Regions from separate parts of the Stutzerimonas sp. CXK-1 genome, predicted to be linked through region 3. Evidence: predicted binding sites of a transcription regulator. Region 3 holds the regulator's gene; each other region holds the start of a gene.

Region 1 (5,774 bases), 2.1 Mb from region 3:
CAGGTCCAGATGTACCGGGTGGCCGGAAAGCGCCTGCAGGGTGAGGGGGGTGATGAACTCGCGGCCGCCCTGGGTCATGACCACGCGCACCTCGGCGCCGTGATCGCGCAGCCGACGGACCAGCTCGGCACTCTTGTAGGCGGCGATGCCGCCGCCGACGCCCAGGACGATGCGTTTACGATACAGCCGCTGCATAGGCCTGCCTTGTTGCGGGTGGAGTCGTGCAGATGTGAACTGCGTCGAAAGCGGCACAGCGGCCGCCGAAAAAATGACGGCTAAGATAGCACAGCGCCTGTAACGGAACAGCGGGCGGCTCGACAGGGAGAACACATGAGCATCCGAGATTGGCCCGCGGCCGAGCGCCCGCGGGAAAAGCTGCTGCAGCAAGGCGCGGCGGCACTTTCCGACGCCGAACTGCTGGCGATTTTTCTGCGTACGGGCGTGGCCGGCAGGAGTGCGGTCGACCTCTCGCGCCATCTGCTCAATGAGTTTGGCAGCCTGCGAGCGCTGCTCGAAGCCGACCTCGAGCGATTCAGCGCGCATCTCGGCCTCGGCCCGGCAAAGTTCGCGCAGCTGCAGGCGGTGCTGGAAATGGCGCGTCGCCACCTGGCCGAGCGCATGCGTCGCGAGTCGGCCCTGGAAAGCCCACAGGCGGTGCGCGATTACCTCAAGGCGCGCTTGCGTCACGAGCCACATGAGCTGTTCGGCTGCCTTTTTCTGGATTCCAAGCACCGCGTGCTGGCGTTCGAGGTGCTATTTCAGGGAACCATCGACGGTGCCAGCGTCTACCCGCGGCAGGTGGTCAAGCGCGCGCTGGCACAGAATGCGGCCGCGGTGATCCTCACGCACAACCACCCCTCGGGCGTTGCCGAGCCGAGCCAGGCCGACCGCCAGCTGACGCAGCGTCTGAAGGACGCGCTGGCGCTGATCGATGTGCGCGTGCTCGACCACTTCATCGTCGGTGATGGCGAGCCTCTATCCATGGCCGAGCTGGGCTGGATGTAGCTTCGGATGCCGAGCGGCCCCGGCCGTCAGGCCAGCAGCGGCACCAGCATCAGCGGCCCGAGCGCCAGTAGCACGAAGCGGCCGTTCCAGCCGAAGGCGATACGCCACGGCGAAAGGCCGGCGTGGCGCGCCAGCATCAGCGCCGAGGGCCCGTAGGGCGAGAGCAGCATGGCGAGTGAAAACCCGGTGAGCAGGGCGACGGCTGGTTGCATGGTTGGTATGCCATGCCCGCCGAGTTGGGCGAGCAGAGCCGTACACAGGCTCAGCGAAACGATGGGCGCGACACCAAGCAGCGCCAGGCCGATGATCGCGAGCATGCCAAGCAGGCCCAGGAAGAAGCTCAGCAGCGGCGTCACGCCAAGGTGCCCGGCGATCGCCTGCACCGGAACCAGCGCGGCGACCAGGCCGGCGAGCACGGCCGAGTTGGCGAAGATGAATGTCTCGTTGCGCATGCCCGCCAGGGTGTCGCGCACTTCGCCATAGACCGCAGCCGGGCGCTCGCCCCAGCCGAGCAGGGTGACGATCACCGCAAGCGGCACCAGCAGCATGGCCGCCTGCGTGGCCGACAGCCAGCTGAACGTCGCCAACAGAGCGATGGCGAGGATGCCCAGCAGGCTCGCCAGCACCAGGCGGCGCATCCCCGGCTGTCCGGTCGAGGCTGCCGATGGCTGCGCTGCGCCGGCTTCGCGCAGGCGCTGCAGGCGGTGGTTGTCCAGCCGCCAGCCGATCAGCAGCAGAACCGTTGCCGCCAGCAGGCCGAAGGGCAGCAGGTGAACCCAGCTCAGCCCGGGCAATTCGCGCGTCAGGATGGCGATCGCCACGCTGGTCGGGGCCAGCAGAGGAACCAGCGCGAAGCCTCGCAGGGCGGCGACCATTACCCCTCGGCTGCCCTCGCGGCGCGCCTCCTCGGCATGCCCGTGGCGCTGCAGATGCCGGTCCAGCGAGCCGCAGACGAGGTTGAGCATGCCGAAGCTGAGGATCGAACTGATGGCAAAACTGCTCAGCAGGTAGCTGGGATACAGCCCCGCCGACGGGCCGGCAAGCAGCAGCCGGTGAAGGGCGTCGAACTGCTGCAGGCGCCGAACCAGGCAGTGCATCAGCCCCAGCGCACCGACGAAGGCGCCGTAATAGGCCGCCGAGGCAAGCATGCGCTGCACCTGGGGCCAACTGGCCTCGCCGCTCAGCAGCCAGTAGGCCAGCAATGCCAGCGTGACCAGCCCAAGGCGGCTGGGATAGGGCATTAGCGAACGCCAGTGCCAGACGAAGAACGCCGTCAGCAGGATGCCGCTGGTCACGCTCAGTGCTGGCTGCCGCATCACCAGGGCGAATAACTCGCACAGCAGCGCCAGAGGCAGCAGGGCGAGCATGGCTCAGCGCCGCTCCCGTAGGACGAAGGCGTCCGTGGCGCCTGGAAGGACGCACTCCTGCCTGCATCGGGCTTTGCGTTGGGGGCGTCGTGGGGGCGGTCGCCGTGAGACAGGCAGTGACGGGAACTCGAGCATGGGAAGGGGCGGGCGGCTGGCTTGCGCGGCAGACTGGCAGTCTTTAGGCTCGTGGTCAACTTCACGAAATGCTGTTTCGCATAGCGGAACTTGATCAAGCTGAGGAGGTGGCATGTTCAAGCGGATCGGCGTCATCGGCGCGGGCGTGATGGGGCGTGGAATCGCCCAGCTCTTCGCGTCGGCCGGCATCGAAATCAGGTTGTTCGATGCGCGCGAGCAGGCCGTGGAGCAGGCCCTGCAGGCAAACCGGGAGCTGCTGGCGCGCGGTGTGGCCAAAGGGCGCCTCACACCGGAGGCACTTGCCGCCACCTTGCAGCGCATGCAGCCGGCCAAGACGCTGGCGGAGCTGGCCGACTGCGATCTTCTGATCGAAGCGATCGTCGAGGAGCTGAGTGCGAAGCAGGCGCTGTTTCGCGAACTGGAGGCGCTGGTGGCCGAGGACGCCGTGCTCGCCAGCAACACCTCGTCGCTGTCGATCACACGCATTGCAGCCGGGTGCCGCTGCCCGCAACGCGTTGCGGGCCTGCATTTCTTCAACCCGGTGCCGCTGATGCGGCTGGTGGAAGTGGTGCGGGGTGAGCGTACCGAGACAACGGTCGTCGAGCGGTTGGTCGCGCTGGTCGAGCTGGCCGGCCATTTCCCGGCGATTACACCCGATTCGCCGGGTTTTCTGGTCAACCATGCCGGGCGGGCATTCGGCAGCGAAGCGCTGCGCATACTCGGCGAGGGCATCGCCAGCGCCGAACAGATCGATCGCATCCTGCGAGACGGTCCCGGGTTCCGCATGGGGCCGTTCGAGCTGTTCGATCTGACGGGGCTGGATATCTCCCATGCGGTAATGGAGTCGATCTACCACCAGTACTATCAGGATCCGCGCTATAGCCCATCGCCGCTGGCTGCGCAGCGGGTGGCGGCCGGCCTGCTCGGGCGCAAGAGCGGTCTTGGCTTCTATCGTTACGAGCAAGGGCGCCAGCTGCGCTCGGCCGAGCCGCAGTATGCGCCGGTGGAGTTGCGTCAGCCTTTCTGGCTCGGGGTCGAGGATCCGCAGTTGCATGCGGCGCTCAGCGCGCTGATTCGCATGGCTGGCGGAGAGGTCGAGGCGGGCGAGCACCCGGGTGCGCAGGCGATCTGCCTGATCGCACCGCTGGGTGAAGATGCCAGTGCGGCCATCGCCCGGCTCGCGCTGCCGGCACCGCGCACGCTCGCCTATGATGCCTTCTCCAACTTCGAGCGCCGGCGCGTGCTGATGCGCCAGCCGGCACTCGAGCCCGGCGTGGAGGCGCAGGCGCGCCAGGCGCTGGCGGCTGACGGCGTGGCCGTTGAAGTGATCAACGACTCGCCCGGATTCGTCAGTCAGCGCGTCATCGCCAGCATCGTCAACCTGGGCTGCGAGATCCTGCAAAAGGGCATCGCCGACGCGGCAACGCTGGACCGAGCAGTCGAACTGGCGCTGGGCTATCCGCGCGGACCGCTAGCGCTGGGTGAACACTATGGCGGTGCGCAGGTGCTTGCCGTGCTCGAGGGGCTGCAGCGGTGCTACGGCGGGGAGGCGCGCTATCGTCCCAGCCCGTGGCTACGCAGGCGCGTCCAGCTCGGTCTGCCGCTGGCCACTCCGGACGCCAGCTGATCGGCGCAGCCCCGCCGACCAGTGACGCCTTCAGTTTCGTCGTGCCCGGCCGCTAGCCTGATTGGCCTCCAATGCAGGCCACTTGCTACCAAGGGCCACTGTCGTCTCCCGGTGCGTCCAGGTAAAACTGTTCTTGCGACGAGAGAACAAGAGGCCTCCGATGCGTTCCGCTAATCGCCGTTTTCCACTGGTCGGCCTGCTCCATGGGCTGGGTATCTGTGCCGTCGCTCTGCTGCAGGCCTGGCAGGAGCCGCCGCTGGCCTTCAGCCTGGCCCTATTTCTCGCTGCCGCGCTGTGGCCCTGGTTTGGCCCCTGGCGCGTGGCGCAGGTGCCGGCAGCAGAGGAAGCGGCTCGGCCGGACTTCACCGAGCTGAGCAAAAACCTTTCGCACACTACCTGCCACAATGCCCTGGCCTCGGCGCAGGTGGCCTTCAGTGCAGAGCAGCTGGCCAGCCGCCTGCAATCACAGCTGCAGGCCATCAGTGAAATCGCTAACGGAGCGCAAGCGGTCACCCAGACCGAACAGCACAGCGCCGAGCAGGCGCGTCAGGCGCTGCAGGCCGCCGAAAGCGTGCGAGCGAGCAGCGACACGGGCCAGGCCGGCCTGGCTCAGGCGATCACTCGCATGCAGCAACTCAGCGATCAGACGCGCACCAGTCGCGAACTGATCGACGGCCTGTCCGCACGCACCGATGACATCCGCCAGATCACCGACGTGATTCAATCGATCGCCAGCCAGACCAACCTGCTGGCGCTTAACGCGGCCATCGAGGCGGCGCGTGCCGGCGAGGCCGGGCGCGGCTTCGCGGTGGTCGCCGACGAGGTGCGCAACCTGGCGGCGCGCACCAGCACCGCGACCGAGGAAGTGGGCCGCATGGTCGCCGACATCCGCCAGCAGAGCGAGGCGGTGGTGAGCTTCATCCAGCAGCAGGCGCACGAACTGGACCAGGCCGCCGTGCAAGTGGCCGGCGCCGGCGAGCAACTGACCGGTATTGCCGAGCTGGCCAGCGGTGTCGAGGCACAGGTGGCGCAGATCACCGCAGGCACCGCGAGCAATCACGAGCGCCTCACCGCGCTGTTCGTCGCGCTCGATCAACTGCGCAGCGATGCGTTGGACAGCGGCGAGCAGACCCGTCAGCTCGAGCAGGCGGCCGAAAAACTCGTCGGTCAGGCCGAGAGCGCGAGCGAGCAGCTGGCCGAGGTCCAGCTGGACGACTACCACCAGCACATGTTCGACCTGGCGCGCCGCGGCGCCACGGCAATCGCGGCGCGCTTCGAGGCGGACATCGACGCCGGGCGCATCCGCCTCGACGACCTGTTCGACCGCAAGTATCAGGCCCAGGCCGGAACCGATCCGCAGAAGTACCACACCCGGTTCGACCGCTATGCCGACGAGGTACTGCCGCCGATCCAGGAGCCGCTGCTGGCTGGCAGCGAGGCGGTCGTCTACGCCATCGCCACGACGCCGGAAGGCTACGTGCCGACGCACAACCGCGCGTTCAACCACCCGCCGGTCGGCGATCCAGATATCGATCGCGCCAGGAGCCGTGGCAAGCGCCTGTTCAACGATCGCACCGGAGCTCGCTGTGGCAGCCACCAGCGGCCGGTGCTGCTGCAGACTTACAGCCGCGACACCGGCG
Region 2 (5,774 bases), 530 kb from region 3:
TGGCCGTGCGGGCAACGTGCGCCGCTAGCGATTGTCGCTGTTCAGCTGGCTGGCGAACTGACCGACCGCGCTCACCACCCGCTGCGCACCGTCCTGGATTTCGACGATCACCGCGCCGGCCTGATTGGCGAATTCCAGGCCCTGCTCGGCCTGGCTGCGGCTGGCCGACATGCTGTGCACGGCGGCTTGCGCCAGGTCCTGGTTCTTTTGCACCACCCCGACGATTTCCTCGGCCGCCTTGCTGGTTCGCGCGGCGAGCTGGCGTACCTCGTCGGCCACCACAGCGAAGCCACGCCCCTGGTCACCGGCACGCGCGGCCTCGATGGCGGCGTTGAGCGCGAGCAGGTTGGTCTGGTCGGCAATGCCGCTGATGGTCTTGAGGATCGCGCTGATCAGCTGCGACTGCTTGTCCAGCGCCTCGATGCCATCGGACGCGTCCTGCATCTGCTGGGCGATCTGATGCATGACCTCGACGGTCTGCTGCACCACCTGCGCACCACGCTGGGCGCTGAGGTCGGTCTGCTGCGACGTGCTGTAGGCGATCGTCGCCGCCTCGGCCACCGCCATCTCGCGCTGGACCTGCTCGGTAATCACCGTGGCGAACTTGATCACCTTGTACAGCTTGCCGTAGGCGTCGTGCACCGGATTGTAGGAAGCCTCCAGCCATACCGGACGGCCAAGGGCATCGATGCGCTTGAAGCGGGCCGCCACGAAATCGCCGCGGTTGAGGCGCTCCCAGAAGGCGCGGTACTCGGCCGACTCGGCTTCCTCTCGTTCGCAGAACATTCGGTGGTGCTTGCCCTGGATCTGCTCCAGGCGATAGCCCATGCCGTCGAGGAAGCGCTGGTTGGCGGTCAGCACGTGGCCGCTCAGGTCGAACTCGATCACCGCGGTCGAACGCTGCAGGGCGTTGATCACGCTCTCGGCCTCGCGCGAGGACTCGATGGTGCGGGTCAGGTTGTTGGCGCAGAGCGTGATGTGCAGCAGCGCGCCATCGGCCGCCTTGATCGGCTGCCAGATCGAGCGCAGCCAGGCCTCCTTGCCATCGGCACGCAACAGGCGGTAGGCGCCGGACAAATGCTCGCCCTGGCGTATCGCGGTCTGCAGCCTGGAATAGTTGGCTTCGCTGCGAAACTGCGCGGAAAACAGGCCGTCGAGCGGCCGGCCGAGCAACTCGTCGCGGCGGTAGCCCATTTCGGCGAGAAAGGTTTCGTTCGCGTGCTGGATGCGTCCTTGCGGGTCCACTTCGAGGACCATCATCTCGCGGTACAGCGAGTCCTTGATCTGTCGGCTGATCGAGGCTTCCTCGCGAAGCGCCGACAGCTCCCGCTTGAGTTGGTTGTTGAACATTCTTGGCATCCAGTGAAGGGAGGGACCTACCGCCCACTGTGTAATTCGGCCGCGCTACGGCGAACTGGAGAGACCCCGGACGACAATTTGCTCTATCGGCCCGATAGGCTGTCGCAATGACATCACCGCTCCGGCGTACGGGCGAGCGCGAGGAGCCTTTGCTGCACCTCGTCCTCCAGCGCCACGAATATCTGCAGCGCGCCATAGGCGTCGTCGGCGGCATAACGCTGCTGCGCCTCGCTCAGTTGCAGGCTTGCCCAGTTGGACGTCGACAGCCGCCGCGACTTGGCGATTGCCTCCTGACGCAGGGCTGCCAGCGCACCGCGCAAGCCGACCTGGCCCTTGCGCCCCTCGTAGTGCAACACGCTGCCCAGGTCGATACCGGCGCGCAAGGCGATGCCCAACCGGCCCTGCAGACGGCTGCGGTCGGACTTCAGGCCAAAGCCAAGCTTCACCAGGCGCGGGTTCTCCAGTACGGCCCTGGCGACCGGCAGGCATTCAGCAATGGCGACCCGCAGCAGGTAGGCGCGCTGCGGGGTTGCGAACTGGATCAGGTGGGGGCCGTCCGAATGCTCACCGACGCGAAACGTGGGTTTGGACTCGGTATCGAAGCCAATCGGACCTGGCCAGGCGAGCAGCTCACGCAGTGCCGCTTCGCAGCTCGCCGCACTGTCAGGCATGAAGATCCGCTCCGGCGGCATGCCGGCGAACGGCGCCAGTTCGGCGGCTTCGCCAGGAGGCTTGAGGCGAACAATCGGCAGATTGGCCATCGGTTACAGCTCGAGGCCGAGAAAGGCGGTGCCCGGCACCGGATTGACGCTCACCGGTTCAGCAGCGACGAAGCCGAGCGAATGATAGAGCTGGCGTGCCGCGGTGAACTCCGGCAACACATCGAGGCAGATGCGCTGGTAGCCAGCCCGACGCGCTTCGGCAAGGATGCGCTCGACCAACTGCCGGCCGAGCGCCTGGCCACGCGCCTGCGGACGCACATAGACGCGCTTCATCTCGCAGGTGGTGTCGTCGACCCGGCGCAGGGCGGCGCAGCCCACCACCTCGCGGCCGACGCGAGCCAGCAGCAGGCAGCCCGCCGGTGCCGCATAGGCGCCGGGCAGTTCGGCGAACTCGCGTGTATATCCTTGATAGTCGAGGCTGACGCTCGGACTGCGAACGTACTCGGTGAAGATTGCCAGAACCGCATCGCGGTCCTCGGGAAACCTTGCCGCGGTGATATCGGGCATTGACCTGCCTCGCTCCGGCTGTCGGCGCCGGGTGGCGCCGCTCATCGGGCAACCCTAGCGGCAGATGTGGACCGAGTCCATGCCGGCGCGCTCAGCGCTCCCAGCCGATCGGGCAGTCACGACAGCCTTCCATGTTGGTGCCCTGGAAGGTGGCGTAATGGCGGCGCGCGCCCCTGAGGTTGGCGTCGGCCAGGTTGGCATCGTTGAACTTGGCCTCCTGCAGGTTGGCATCGCTGAGGTCCGCGCCCTTGAGGTCGGCCTTGCTCAGCCAGGCCATCTCCAGGTCTGCCGCGATCAGGCGACTGTCGTGCAGCTTTGCACCGCTCAGGCGGGCGAACTCCAGAAAGGCGCCGGTCAGGTCGGCCTGGCGGAACTGCGCGGCCTGGCCGAACAGGCCCCAACCGCGTATGGCGACCAGCCGCGCCTCGCTGAAGTCGGCCAGGCGCAGATTGGCCTGTTGCAGGCTGGCACGGGTGAGGTTGGCGCCTTTGAGCCTGGCTTTTTCCAGATTGGCCAGATCGAGATTGGCATGGCGCAGGTCGGCACCGCTGAGGTCTGCGCCGGCGAGGTTGATCCGGCGCAGATCCTGGTTGGCGAGGTTCGCGCCGCGCAGGTCGGCATTCGGACACTGGCTGTCCGGCTCGATGACGCAGCCGTTGATGACCAGGCGCGCGTCGTCTTCGGCCAGCGCATGGGCGCTGCCCAGCAGGACCAGGGGCAACAGCAGGGCGTTGATTGTCTTCATGGGGATGGCTCCGGCAGTTCCGGTCGCACCGGGCGACCCGGGAAGGCCTGGCGAAACACCGCCTCGCCCTTCGGCGAGAGCGCCAACTCGGGACCGAAGGGCGGGCGGTGTTCGCCGGCCGGGTAGGGCGGCGAGGGCCGTGCCTGCTCGGCACGGCCTGGCCGGTCAGCGTTGCGCGGTCTTCTTGTCCCATTCAGGCAGTTTGAACACCCAGAACGAGCCGCCCTGGGCGACCGGCTTGGTCAACACCGCCATGTCGCCGCCCCACAGCGGCACGGCGCCGCCGTAGCCGGCCGTTACGCCGATGTACTGTTCGCCGTCCATCTCCCAGGTGATCGGCGGGGCGATGATCCCGGTGCCGACGTTGAATTTCCAAAGCTCCTTGCCGGTCTTGGCGTCGAAGGCCTTGAAGAAACCGTCGCCGGTGCCGGTGAACACCAGGCCGCCCTTGGTGGCCAGCACGCCGGCCCACAGCGGCAGTTTTTCCTTGTGCTCCCAGGCCACCTTGCCGGTGGTCGGGTTCATCGCCCGCAGGATCCCCACGTGGTCGTCGTACATCCGCTTGATGCGGAAGCCCTGGCCAAGGTAGGCCGAACCCTTCTTGTAGCTGACCTCTTCGGTCCAGTAGTCCTCCTTCCAGTGGTTGGCCGGAACATAGAACAACCCGGTGTCCTGGCTGTAGGCCATGGGGTTCCAGTTCTTGCCGCCGAGGAACGGCGGCGAGACTTCCACCGACTTGCCATGCTTCTCGCCGGGCTCGGGCAGCGGCGGGCGCTGGTTCTCGTTCTCCACCGGGCGACCGGTCTTCAGGTCGATGTGACTTGCCCAGGTGATGTTGTCGACGAAGGGGAAGGCGTTCTGCAGCTTGCCGGAGGTGCGATCGACGACATAGAAGAAACCGTTGCGGTCGGCATGGGCCGTGGCTTTCACCGTCTTGCCGTTCTTGTCCTTGTAGTCGAACAGCACCAGTTCGTTGTTGCCGGAGAAGTCCCAGGCGTCGTTCGGCGTGTGCTGGTAGAACCATTTGACCTCGCCGGTGCTCGGGTCGACGCCGACCTGACCGGAGGTGTAAAGGCTGTCGTAGTCCTTCGGATCGCCACCGTCGGCAGTGCGCGCCCAGCCATTCCAGGGAGCCGGGTTGCCGGCGCCGACAATGATGGTGTTGGTCTGCGGATCGAAACTGGCGCTCTGCCAGGGAGCGCCGCCCCCGTGGCTCCAGGCTTCCTTCTTGCCGGTCGGGTGGTTGGGATCATCCGGCCAGGAGGGCGCCTTGACGTCGCCGGTCGGCGTGCTCTCCTTGCCGTTGAGACGCCCCATGTGCCCTTCGACGAAGGGGCGCATCCAGACTTCCTCGCCCGTGTCCGGGTCGCGCGCAAACAGCTGGCCGACCACGCCGAACTCGTCGCCCGAGCTGCCGTGAATCAACAGCACCTTGCCGGTCTTCTGGTCTTTGACGATGGTCGGCGCGCCGGTCATGGTGTAGCCGGCGCCGTGATCGGCAAATTTCTTCTTCCACACCACCTTGCCGGTGTCCTTGTTCAGCGCGACCACCGCGGCGTCCAGCGTGCCGAAGAAGATCTTGTCGCCATAGATTGCGGCGCCGCGGTTGACCACGTCGCAGCACGGGCGGATGTCGTCGGGCAGGCGATGGGTGTAGTTCCACAGCCGCTTGCCGGTTTTCGCGTCGATGGCGAAGACCCGCGAATAGGAGCCGGTGACGTAGATGACGCCGTCGTGGACGATGGCCTGCGACTCCTGGCCGCGCTGCTTCTCGTCACCGAAGGAGTAGGACCAGGCCGGTGTCAGCTTGAAGACGTTCTCGGTATTGACTTGCGCCAACGGACTGTAGCGTTGTGCGCTGGTCCCCATGCCGTATTGCAGCACGTCGCGGGTGGTGAGGTGGTCGTTGGCGATGTCTTCCCAGCTGACGGTCTTGGCCTGCACGGCGCCGGCCAGCGCCAGGCTGCCGGCCAGGGCGAGGCAATGCACGGCGAGGGCGAGGGGGCGTTTGCTGCCGGGGTGCGATCTTGTTGTCATGGTTGCGTTTCCCTTGTCTAGTCGAACGAGGCCGCCGTCTGGTGGCCTGGCGCTTCGAATAGTGGGAGCGCGCCCTGCGCGTCGAAACGGAAAAACGCCCGGCGATCCCGGGATGCGTTCCCGAACCCCTGTGATTTCGCCTTGCTACTACAGGCGCTCACCCGCAGGTCGCAGGCGCTACTACCAAGGGAGTAGGGCATGGCATCCAAAGCAGGATTCTGCCGGGACGCCGCCGGTTTCAAGATGCCTGCCATGCGCTCCGTTCAGGAGCAGCCTTGCTCAGATTCAACGAACCAAGGGTGGTAGTCCATGAACAAGAACAATCTTCTGCGTGCTCTGCTGGCTGCAGGCTTCATCGGCGTATCGGGCCTCGCTCTGGCCCACGGCGACGTCACGCCGCAGCC
Region 3 (5,774 bases):
CCAAGCTGGCCGCGCGCTACGTGCTCAAGCACGGCGCGCAGAGCATTGCCCTGGCGAGCATGGACAACTATCGCATCGGCGCACAGGAGCAGCTCAAGACGCTGGGGCGAATCCTCGACGTGCCGGTGGTGCAGATCGATCCCGCCAAGCCGTTGGCCAGCTCGCTGGCGTCGCTGGCACGCAAGCGGGTCATCCTTATCGATACCGCCGGCCTTCCGGCCAGCGATCCGACCCTGCGTCAGCAGCTGGCCGCGCTGTCGGACCGAGGCGTGAAGTCACGCAATTATCTGGTACTGGCCGCGACCAGCCAGAGCCAGGTGCTCAAGGCGGCGTGGCACAACTATCGTCGCTGCGGCCTGAGTGGCTGCATCCTGACCAAGCTGGACGAGGCTGGTTCGCTCGGTGATGTGCTGGGGCTCACGATCAGCCAGCATTTGCCGATAGCCTACCTGGCCGACGGGCCGCGTATTCCGGACGACCTGCATCTGCCGCGCAGCCACCAACTGGTCAGTCGCGCTGTCAGTTTGCAGTCGGACGAAGAGCCGAGCGAGGAAACCATGGCGGACATGTTCGCCGGCTTGTACAACGAATCGTCGCGGCGGGCGGGTTGAGCGCGCGCTGGCAATCGAATAAACCTGATGCGTCCGCAAGGCGCATCGTCGGCCCCTTGGGCCTGCTACATATGGGCGTTTGAAGATGGGTATGCATCCCGTACAGGTGATTGCGGTGACCGGCGGCAAAGGTGGCGTCGGCAAGACCAATGTGTCGGTCAATCTGGCACTGGCCCTGGCCGATCTCGGTCGCCGCGTCGTATTGCTCGACGCCGACCTCGGCCTGGCCAACGTCGATGTGCTGCTGGGTTTGACCAGCAAACGCACGCTGGCCGATGTGATCGCCGGTGAGTGCGACCTGCGTGACGTGCTCATCCAGGGGCCAGGCGGCATCCGCATCGTGCCGGCCGCCTCCGGTACCCAGAGCATGGTCCAGCTCTCGACCCTGCAGCATGCCGGTCTGATCCAGGCCTTCAGCGAGCTGGGCGATGAGCTCGATGTGCTGATCATCGACACCGCCGCCGGTATCGGCGATGCCGTGGTGAGCTTCGTGCGTGCCGCCCAGGAAGTCTTGTTGGTGGTCACCGATGAGCCGACGTCCATCACCGACGCCTATGCGCTGATCAAGCTGCTCAATCGCGACTACGGCATCAGCCGCTTCCGTGTGCTGGCCAACATGGCCCACGCGCCGCAGGAAGGCCGCAACCTGTTCGCCAAGCTGACCAAGGTCACCGAGCGATTTCTCGATGTCGCGCTGCAATATGTCGGCGCGATTCCCTACGATGAGTCGGTGCGCAAGGCCGTGCAGAAGCAGCGCGCCGTCTACGATGCCTATCCTCGGGCGAAGTCCTCGCTGGCGTTCAAGGCCATTGCGCAGAAGGTCGATACCTGGCCATTGCCTGCCACCCCGCGTGGGCACCTGGAGTTCTTCGTCGAGCGACTGATCAATCCAGGCACTGCCGGGAACCACGAATGAAAACTGCCGGATCCGCTATGTATTACAGCAAGGCACACGAAAAGGATGCGCAATATCGCCTGATCGATCAGTACGCCCCGCTGGTCAAGCGCATCGCCTACCACCTGCTGGCCCGCCTTCCGGCGAGCGTGCAGGTCGACGACCTCATCCAGGCAGGGATGATCGGGCTGCTGGAAGCGGCAAAGAAATACGACTCGGGCAAGGGCGCCAGCTTTGAAACCTACGCCGGCATCCGCATCCGCGGCACCATGCTCGACGAGGTGCGCAAGGGCGACTGGGCGCCCCGTTCGGTGCACCGCAACTCGCGCATGGTCAGCGAGGCGATCCGCGGCATCGAAGCCAGAACCGGGCGTGACGCTAAAGATCACGAGGTTGCGGCCGAACTTAAGTTGAGCCTCGACGAGTACTACGGGATTCTGGGCGATACGCTTGGCAGCCGGCTTTTCAGCTTCGACGATCTGCTGCAGGAAGGCGAGCACGGCGAACTGAACGAGGATGCCGGCAGCGCGCACCCGGAACCCTTCCGCGACCTCGAAGACGAGCGTTTTCAGCAGGCCCTGGCCGATGCCATCGCCAATCTGCCCGAGCGGGAAAAGCTGGTGCTGTCGCTGTATTACGACGAAGAGCTGAATTTGAAAGAAATCGGTCAAGTGCTGGGCGTCAGCGAATCGCGCGTAAGCCAGCTGCATAGCCAGTGTGCCGCGCGTCTGCGGGCGCGCCTTGGCGAGTGGCGTGCCGCCTGATCGACTGTATTGCTGCGAGACGTGCTCGGTTGCCGAGATTTTGGAATTACGGAGGTCGACTTGGACAAGAACATGAAAATCCTCATCGTCGATGACTTCTCGACGATGAGACGCATCATCAAGAACCTCTTGCGTGATCTGGGGTTCACCAATACGGCCGAGGCCGACGACGGCACCACGGCCTTGCCGATGCTCAAGAGCGGCAGTTTCGATTTTCTGGTGACTGACTGGAACATGCCCGGCATGAGCGGCATCGACCTGCTGCGCCAGGTGCGTGCCGATGAGCGCCTCAAGCATCTGCCGGTACTGATGGTCACCGCTGAAGCCAAGCGCGATCAGATCATCGAAGCGGCCCAGGCCGGGGTCAACGGCTATGTGGTCAAGCCCTTCACCGCCCAGGTGCTCAAGGAAAAGATCGAGAAGATCTTCGAGCGCGTCAACGGCTGAAGCAGCAACGCCGCGAGGGCACTATGACGCAAGCAGATCAAAGCCTGGCAGAGTTCGAAGCGACTCTGAAGGCCAACGCCCCCAAGTTGATTGAAAGCCTGCAGCAGGGTCGTTTCGACGAAGCGACGCAGATGTTCAATGAGCTCAGCCAGGCGCGCAACCACAGCCTTTATCAGGAAGTCGGCAAGCTCACCCGCGAGCTGCACAACGCCATCGTCAAGCTCGAGATGGATACCTGTGCCACTGGCGGCGATCCGTCACCGATCACCGATGCCACCGACCGGCTCTCCTATGTCGTGGAAATGACCGAGAAGGCCGCCAATCGCACCATGGACCTGGTGGAGGAGTCCGCGCCGCTGGTCAACTACGTGAGCTACGAGGCCCAGAGCCTGACGGCGGACTGGCAGCGCTTCATGCGCCGCGAAATGGACGCCGACCAGTTCCGCAGCCTGGTCAAGCGCATCGACCAGTACCTCAAGCGCAGCATGAACGACGGCAGCCTGTTGTCGCAGAACCTGAGCGAAATCATGCTTGCCCAGGACTTCCAGGATCTGACCGGACAGGTCATCAAGCGCGTCACCCGACTGATCACCGAGCTCGAAAGCAACCTGCTCAATCTCGTCTTGATGGCGGGCCAGGTGGACCGTGTTGCAGGCATCCAGCATGACCGCGATGCCATGCGCGCCGAGCAAGAGAAGAAAAAACAAGAAAAATCACCGTCCAACGGTGAAGGTCCGCAGATGCATGCCGATAAGCGTGAGGACGTCGTGTCGGGACAGGACGACGTGGATGATCTGCTTTCGAGCCTGGGTTTTTAGGGGAACAGGAATATGAGCTTCGACGCCGATGAAGAAATTCTCCAGGACTTCCTGGTAGAGGCCGGCGAGATTCTCGAATTATTGTCTGAGCAGCTGGTGGAGCTGGAAAGCAGCCCCGATGACATGGCCCTGCTCAATGCGATCTTTCGCGGGTTCCACACCGTCAAGGGCGGCGCAGGCTTTCTGCAGCTGCACGAGCTGGTCGAGTGCTGCCACGTTGCCGAAAACGTCTTCGATACGCTACGCAAGGGCGAGCGCCGCGTAGATTCCGAGCTGATGGACGTAGTGCTGCAGGCCCTGGACTCGGTCAACGCCATGTTCAATCAGGTCCGCGAGCGCGTCGAGCCGACCCCGGCATCGCCCGAGCTGCTGGCCGCGCTGTCGCGGCTGGCCGAGCCGGCAGGCGCCGAAGAGGCCGCACCGGCGGCCGAACCTGCTCCCGAGCCGGTCGTAGCGGCTGCCGAGGACTCGGTAGATAACGAGTACGAGCAGCTGCTCGATGCGATCCAGGCGCCGGCGGCCGAGCCGACGGCCGAGTCGGGCGCAGCTCCTGATGAGATCACTGACGACGAATTCGAAGCGCTGCTCGACCAGCTGCACGGCAAGGGCAGCTTCAGTGGCGCTTCCGAGGCCGCGCCGGCTGGCACGGCGCCCGCTGCCGCAGCCCCCGAGCCGGCATCCGACGAGATCACCGACGACGAATTCGAAGCGTTGCTCGACCAGCTGCATGGCAAGGGGCAGTTCGCCCCGGACGCTGAAAAGCCGGCCGCGCAGCCAGGCAAGCCGGTCGAACAACCGGTTGCAGCCGCGAGCGAAGCCACCGGCGGCGAGCACATCACCGACGACGAATTCGAGGCGCTGCTCGATCAGCTGCACGGCAAGGGCAAGTTCGAGCCTGCCAGCGCGAGTTCCAGCGCCGCCGAGGCGACGCCGCCAGCGGCACCGGCCAAGCCCGCGGAAAAAGCCACCAAGCCGGCGGCGGCCAAGGCGCCGGCGGCTGCTCCGACACGCGCCGAGGCACCAGCCCGTGGCACGCCTGCCGCGGCGAGCGCCACGGCGGAGAAACCGGCCAGCGAAGCGGAAACCACCGTGCGGGTCGATACCGCACGCCTGGACGAAATCATGAACATGGTCGGCGAGCTGGTGCTGGTGCGTAACCGCCTGGTACGCCTGGGTGCCAGCAGTGGCGACGAAGCCATGGCCAAGGCCGTGTCCAATCTCGACGTGGTGACGGCCGATCTGCAGAGCGCGGTGATGAAGACGCGCATGCAGCCGATCAAGAAGGTATTCGGTCGCTTCCCGCGCCTGGTCCGCGACCTGGCGCGCAGCCTGAAGAAAGAGATCAACCTCGAGCTGGTCGGTGAAGAGACCGACCTCGACAAGAACCTGGTCGAAGCGCTGGCCGATCCGCTCGTGCACCTGGTGCGCAACGCGGTCGACCACGGCATCGAGACTCCCGAGGATCGCGAAGCCGCAGGCAAGCCGCGCACCGGCCGGGTAGTGTTGTCCGCCGAGCAGGAGGGTGACCACATCCTGCTGATGATCACCGACGACGGCAAGGGAATGGACGCCAATGTCCTGCGCGCCAAAGCTGTCGAAAAGGGCATGCTGGACAAGGATGCCGCCGATCGCCTGAGCGATCTGGAATGCTACAACCTGATCTTCGCCCCGGGCTTCTCGACCAAGACCGAGATTTCCGATGTGTCCGGCCGCGGGGTCGGCATGGACGTGGTGAAGACCAAGATTTCCCAGCTCAATGGCACGGTGAACGTCTTCTCGACCAAGGGGCAGGGCTCGAAGGTCGTGATCAAGGTGCCGCTGACGCTGGCGATCATGCCCACGCTGATGGTCATGCTTGGCAACCAGGCATTCGCCTTCCCGCTGGTCAACGTCAACGAGATCTTCCACCTCGACCTGTCGCGTACCAACGTGGTCGATGGCCAGGAAGTCATCATCGTCCGGGACAAGGCGCTGCCGCTGTTCTACCTCAAGCGTTGGCTGGTGCACGGGGCGGCGGACGAGGAGCAGGGCGAGGGGCATGTCGTCATTCTCAGCGTCGGCAACCAGAGCATCGGTTTTGTCGTCGACCAGCTCGTCGGGCAGGAGGAGGTGGTGATCAAGCCGCTGGGCAAGATGCTGCAGGGCACGCCTGGCATGTCCGGCGCCACGATTACCGGCGACGGACGCATTGCGCTCATCCTCGATGTTCCCAGCATGCTCAAGCGCTACGCGCGTAGGG
Region 4 (5,774 bases), 800 kb from region 3:
GTGCGACGCCGGCCGAGGCGGCCTCGCACATCCAGCTGCTGATGCTGGTCAACGACGTGTCGCTGCGCAACCTGATCCCCGGCGAGCTGGCCAAGGGCTTCGGCTTCTACCAGAGCAAGCCATCGTCGAGCTTCTCGCCGGTGGCGGTGACGCCGGACGAGCTGGGCGAAACCTGGCGCGACGGCAAGGTGCATCGGCCTCTGGTCTCGCATATCAACGGTGAGCTGTTCGGCCAGCCGGATGCCGGCACCGACATGACCTTCAACTTCCCGACCCTGGTCGCCCACGCTGCGCGCACCCGTCCGCTGGGTGCCGGCACCATCATCGGCTCGGGCACGGTGTCGAACTACGACCGCAGCGCCGGCTCGTCCTGCCTGGCCGAGAAGCGCATGCTCGAGGTGATCGAGCACGGCGAGGCGAAGACGCCGTTCCTCCGCTTCGGTGACCGGGTGCGCATCGAGATGTTCGACGCCAGCGGGCAGAGCATCTTCGGCGCCATCGATCAGCAGGTGGAGAAATATGAAGGCTAGGGTGGGGGGCTTCACGCCCACCGCGCGGAACAGGCAGCCGGTGGAGATCGCTGCGCGGTTTTCCACCCCACGGCTCAGGGTGGTTCGCCATGTTGAAACTCTACGGCTACTGGCGCTCCAGCGCCGCCTACCGCGTGCGCATCGCGCTGAACCTCAAGGGCCTGGCCTATCGCCAGGTGCCGGTGCATCTGGTCAAGGACGGCGGCCAGCAGCACGCCGCCGAGTACCGCACGCTCAATCCGCAGGGGCTGGTGCCGCTGCTGGTCGACGAGTTCAACGGCGGCGCGCGCATCGCCCAGTCGCTGGCGATCCTCGAGTACCTCGACGAGGTGTTTCCGGTGCCGGCGCTGCTGCCGGACGATCCGGTGCGCCGCGCCCAGGTGCGCGCACTGGCCATGCACATCGCCTGCGATATCCACCCGTTGAACAACCTGCGCGTGCTCAAGTACCTGTCCGGCGAGCTCGGTGTCGACGACGAGGCGAAGAATGCCTGGTACCGGCACTGGGTCACCGAGGGGCTGGCGGCGGTGGAGGCGGGGCTGGAAGCCTTTGGTGACGAGCTGTCGCTGGGCCAGCGGCCCGGCTATCTCGAAGCCTGCCTGGTGCCGCAGGTGTACAACGCCCGCCGTTTCGACTGCCCAATGGACGCCTATCCACGTATCCTCGCGCGGGTTGCTCGCTGCGAGGCGCTGGAGGCATTCGCCCAGGCCGCCCCGGAGGTGCAACCCGACGCTGGCTGACTACCCACAACCTTGCGTGCCACTCCGCCATGCCACAAGCGCGGCGGGTTCGATCCGTCACAGATAAAAACAAGCAGGTGACGCATGACTCGTGAAAAACCGAAGAATCTCTGGCTGTCCCGCTGGGGCTTCATTCTCGCCGCGACCGGCTCGGCGGTCGGGCTCGGCAATATCTGGAAATTCCCCTACATCACCGGCGAGTACGGCGGCGGCGCCTTTGTGCTCATGTACCTGGTCTGCATCCTCGCCATCGGCATTCCGGTGATGATGACCGAGATCGCCATTGGCCGCCGCGGGCGCGGCAGCCCGATCGACGCCATCGCCCGCGTGGTGCGCGAGAACAACGGCAACCCGGCCTGGAAGCTGGTCGGCAGCATGGCGATGCTCGCCGGCTTCATGATCCTTTGCTTCTACGTGGTGGTCGCCGGCTGGGCCTTCGCCTATACGGTCAAGATGCTCGACGGCTCGCTCGCGGCGAGCAGCGTCGAGGGCCTGGCACAGACCTTCGAGGCGCACAACTCCAACCCCTGGGTGCTCGGTGGCTGGAGCGTGCTGGTGGCGCTGCTGACACTGTTCATCGTCGGCCGCGGCGTACAGGCCGGGGTCGAGCGGGCGTTCCGCTGGATGATGCCCGGGCTGGCGGTGATGCTGCTGGTGCTGGTCGGTTACGGCCTGACCAGCGGCGGCTTCGACGAGGGCTTTGCCTTCCTGTTCAGTTTCGATGCCTCCAAGCTCAGCGGTGAAGCGCTGCTGGCCGCCCTGGGCCACGCCTTCTTCACCCTCAGCCTGGCCTCCGGGGCGATCCTCACCTATGGCTCCTACCTGCCGGATGGCCAGTCCATCGCGCGCACCACCTTCATGGTGGCGATCGCCGATACCTGCGTGGCGTTGCTCGCGGGGCTGGCGATCTTCCCGGTGATTTTCGCCAATGGCATGAGCCCGAGCGCCGGGCCGGGGCTGATCTTCATGAGCCTGCCGCTGGCCTTCCAGCAGATGCCGTTCGGCACGCTGTTCGGCGTGCTGTTCTTCGCCATGGTGTCGGTTGCCGCGCTGTCCTCGGCGATCTCGATGATCGAGGCGACCGTCGCCTACCTCAACGAAAAGCACGGCATCAGCCGCGGCAAGGCCGCCATCGGCTCGGGGACGGTGCTGCTGGTGATCAGCCTGCTGGCGATGCTCTCGTTCAACGTTGGCGCCGACTGGAAGCTGTTCGGCACCACCCTGTTCGATGCCCTGGACTACCTGACCTCGCGCTGGATGATGCCGCTGGGCGGAATCTTCATGGCGGTACTGGCCGGCTACTGCCTGCGCGCCGAAATCATGCGCGACGAGCTGGAGCTGTCGCCGGCCGGCTACGCGCTGTGGCTGTTCATGGTGCGCTACGTCAGCCCGGTGCTGATCCTCATGGTCTTCCTGCATGCGCTCGGCTGGCTGGGCTTCGACCCGCTCGAGCGCTGGTACTGGATCGCCAGCGCCATCGCGTTGCTGACGATCGTCGGCGAAGGCTTTCGCCCGCGGGTGATGCCGGCCCTGGCCGGTCGCTGAGCCTGGTGCGTGACGAGCAGACGCCAGCCTCCGGGCTGGCGTTTTTTATGGGCGCGCGCCTCCGCTGCGGCGGTGGTCCTGGGCAAGCGCTTTGCGGGCGCAGGACGGCCGGCGGTCAAGTTCTGCCGAAAACAGCCGAAAACTTGACCGAGATCAACGGAATGCACCGTGCGCAGGATGCGAGCCCCGCTCAGCCAACCGGATGTTCCGCAAATGCCCAAACAGCTCAAGTTCAGCCACAAGATCCTGCTGGCCGCCTCGCTGGTCGTGGTCGTCGCCTTCGCGCTGTTCACGCTTTACAACGACTACCTGCAGCGCAACGCCATCCGCGCGAACCTGCAGAGCTATCTCGACGAGATGGGCGTGGTCACCGCCGACAATATCGCCAACTGGCTGTCCGGCCGCCTGGTGCTGCTCGAGAGCCTTGCGCAGACCGTCGCGCGCGACAACTCGACCGAACAGGTCGAAGCCCTGGTCCGCCAGCCGGCGCTCAGCTCGACCTTTGCCTTCAGCTACCTGGGGCGTGCCGACGGCGAATTCCTCGTGCATCCGCGCTTCGAGCTGCCGCCGGGCTACGACCCGCGCCAGCGCCCCTGGTACAAGGATGCCGTGGCCGCCGGCCGGACCACGCTGACCGAGCCCTACGAGGATGCGGCGACCAACGAGCTGATCATCACCGTGGCGACCCCGGCGCAGGCCGGCGGCCAGACCCTTGGCGTGATCGGCGGCGACCTGAGCCTGAAGGTGCTGGTCGACATCATCAACTCGCTCGACTTCAACGGCATGGGCCATGCGTTTCTCGTCAGTGCCGACGGCAAGATCCTCGTCCACCCGGACAAGACCAAGGTCAACAAGACGCTGAGCGAGCTCTACCCGCAGAACACCCCGAGCCTGACCAGCCGCTACGCCGAGGCGAGCCTCGACGGCAACGAGCGCATCCTCGCCTTCAGCCCGGTCGAAGGCCTGCCGTCGGTGAAGTGGTACGTCGGCATCTCGGTCGACCGTGACAAGGCCTATGCCAGCCTGGCCAGCTTCCGTACCTCGGCCTTTGTCGCCACGGCCGTGGCGGTGCTGTTCATCATCGCCCTGCTGGGCATGCTGATTCGCGTGCTGATGCGCCCGCTGACCGACATGGGCCGGGCCATGGCCAACATCGCCGAGGGCGAGGGCGACCTGACCCGCCGCCTGGCGGTGCAGTCGAACGACGAGTTCGGCCAGCTGGCCGGTGCTTTCAACCGCTTCGTCGAGCGCATCCACGGCTCCATCCGCGAGGTGTCCTCGGCGACCCAGCAGGTGCATGAAGTGGTCAACCTGGTACTCGCCGCGTCCAACTCGTCGATGGCCAACTCGGGCGAGCAGGCCAGCCGTACCAACAGCGTGGCCGCGGCGATCAACGAGCTGGGCGCCGCCGCGCAGGAGATCGCACGCAACGCCGCCGACGCCTCGCAGCAGGCCAGCGGCGCGAGCGGCGAGGCCGACGACGGGCGCCAGGTGGTCGAGCGCAACATCGCCGCGATGCGTGAACTCTCGGCAAAGATCAGCGACTCCTGCCGGCAGATAGAGACGCTCAACGCCAAGACGGTCGACATCGGCCACATCCTCGAGGTCATCAAGGGCATCTCCGAGCAGACCAACCTGCTGGCGCTCAACGCGGCCATCGAGGCGGCACGGGCCGGCGAGGCCGGGCGCGGCTTCGCCGTGGTCGCCGACGAGGTGCGCAGCCTGGCGCATCGCACGCAGAGCTCGGCACAGGAGATCCAGCAGATGATCGAACAACTGCAGGTCGATGCGCGGCAGTCGGTCACCACCATGACCGAGAGCCAGCGTCAGAGCGAAAGCAGCGTGAGCATCGCCGACCAGGCGGGCGAGCGACTGGTCGCGGTGACCCGCAGCATCGGCGAGATCGACGCGATGAACCAGTCGGTCGCCACCGCCACCGAAGAGCAGACTGCGGTGATCGAGTCGCTGAACATGGACATCATCGAAATCAACACGCTCAACCAGCAGGGCGTGGAGAACCTCGAGGCGACCCTGCGTGCCTGTGGCGACCTCGAGCGCCAGGCCGGCCGCCTCAAGCAGCTGGTGGACAGCTTCCGCATCTAGCGCGCCTTCCGTCCGGCCGCCGTGGAGCAGCGGCGGCCGGTTGCGGTCGAAACCTCTCAGGGCAACATGACCATGGGAGGTTTTTTCATGAAGGTACTGATCGTTCTCACCTCGCACGACCGCCTGGGCGATACCGGCAAGCCCACCGGCTTCTGGCTCGAGGAGTTCGCCGCGCCGTACTTCGTCCTGCGCGATGCCGGCGCCGACATCACCCTGGCCTCGCCCAAGGGCGGGCAGCCACCGCTCGACCCGAAGAGCGATGCACCTGACGCGCAGACCGAGGCCACCCGGCGCTTCAAGGAAGACGCCGAGGCGCAACGCGCGCTGGCCAGCACGCGCAAGCTGGACGAGATGTCTGCCGCGGACTTCGACGCGGTGTTCTTTCCCGGCGGGCATGGCCCGCTCTGGGACCTGGCGCAGGATCGCCACTCGATCGGCCTGATCGAAGCCTTCGTGCGGGCCGGCAAGCCGGTGGCCGCGGTGTGCCATGCCCCGGCGGTACTCTGCGAGGTGCGCGGGCCGGACGGCGAGTTCCTGGTCAAGGGGCGCGGCGTGACGGGCTTTACCAACAGCGAGGAGGCGGCGGTCGAGCTGACCGAGGTGGTGCCGTTCCTGCTCGAGGACCGGCTCAAGGCGCGCGGCGGCAACTACAGCAAGGGGCCGGACTGGGCGTCCTACGTGGTGGTCGACGGACACCTGGTGACCGGGCAGAACCCGGCCTCTTCGGAGGCCGCGGCCGACGCCCTGCTGGAGTTGCTGCGCGCCGGCTGATCAGCGTGCGGCCGGCCAGCTCAGGGCATCGGCACTGGCGCAGGCGCCGAACAGCGGCTTGCTGAACAGATAGCCCTGCATCAGC

What was found. Region 3 encodes FliA, which starts transcription of late flagellar genes. Its sites were predicted from a motif close to CTAAAGTTTNNNNNNNNNNNGCCGNTAA; they were not measured.
Region 1: the regulator FliA is predicted to act here: its motif matches at 4,163-4,190, upstream of AC0KXH_RS02445 (methyl-accepting chemotaxis protein).
Region 2: the regulator FliA is predicted to act here: its motif matches at 1,393-1,420, upstream of AC0KXH_RS09575 (methyl-accepting chemotaxis protein).
Region 4: the regulator FliA is predicted to act here: its motif matches at 2,930-2,957, upstream of AC0KXH_RS16050 (methyl-accepting chemotaxis protein).

Annotation. Positions count from the first base shown of each region.
Region 1 covers NZ_CM173217.1:499,583-505,356, forward strand. The annotation lists gene coaBC (bifunctional phosphopantothenoylcysteine decarboxylase/phosphopantothenate--cysteine ligase CoaBC) at 1-195, opposite strand, end outside; gene radC (RadC family protein) at 331-1,005, shown strand; gene AC0KXH_RS02435 (hypothetical protein) at 1,032-2,372, opposite strand; gene AC0KXH_RS02440 (3-hydroxyacyl-CoA dehydrogenase) at 2,620-4,134, shown strand; gene AC0KXH_RS02445 (methyl-accepting chemotaxis protein) at 4,295-5,774, shown strand, end outside.
Region 2 covers NZ_CM173217.1:2,044,118-2,049,891, reverse strand. The annotation lists gene AC0KXH_RS09575 (methyl-accepting chemotaxis protein) at 25-1,350, opposite strand; gene AC0KXH_RS09570 (3'-5' exonuclease) at 1,473-2,120, opposite strand; gene AC0KXH_RS09565 (GNAT family N-acetyltransferase) at 2,124-2,588, opposite strand; gene AC0KXH_RS09560 (pentapeptide repeat-containing protein) at 2,680-3,333, opposite strand; gene exaA (quinoprotein ethanol dehydrogenase) at 3,499-5,370, opposite strand; gene pedF (cytochrome c-550 PedF) at 5,680-5,774, shown strand, end outside.
Region 3 covers NZ_CM173217.1:2,571,185-2,576,958, reverse strand. The annotation lists gene flhF (flagellar biosynthesis GTPase FlhF) at 1-611, shown strand, start outside; gene fleN (flagellar synthesis regulator FleN) at 697-1,527, shown strand; gene fliA (RNA polymerase sigma factor FliA) at 1,545-2,270, shown strand; gene AC0KXH_RS12045 (chemotaxis response regulator CheY) at 2,343-2,717, shown strand; gene AC0KXH_RS12040 (protein phosphatase CheZ) at 2,741-3,535, shown strand; gene AC0KXH_RS12035 (chemotaxis protein CheA) at 3,548-5,774, shown strand, end outside.
Region 4 covers NZ_CM173217.1:3,369,707-3,375,480, reverse strand. The annotation lists gene AC0KXH_RS16065 (fumarylacetoacetate hydrolase family protein) at 1-530, shown strand, start outside; gene maiA (maleylacetoacetate isomerase) at 620-1,270, shown strand; gene AC0KXH_RS16055 (sodium-dependent transporter) at 1,355-2,815, shown strand; gene AC0KXH_RS16050 (methyl-accepting chemotaxis protein) at 3,029-4,918, shown strand; gene AC0KXH_RS16045 (type 1 glutamine amidotransferase domain-containing protein) at 5,006-5,689, shown strand; gene rimA (S6 modification regulatory phosphodiesterase RimA) at 5,690-5,774, opposite strand, start outside.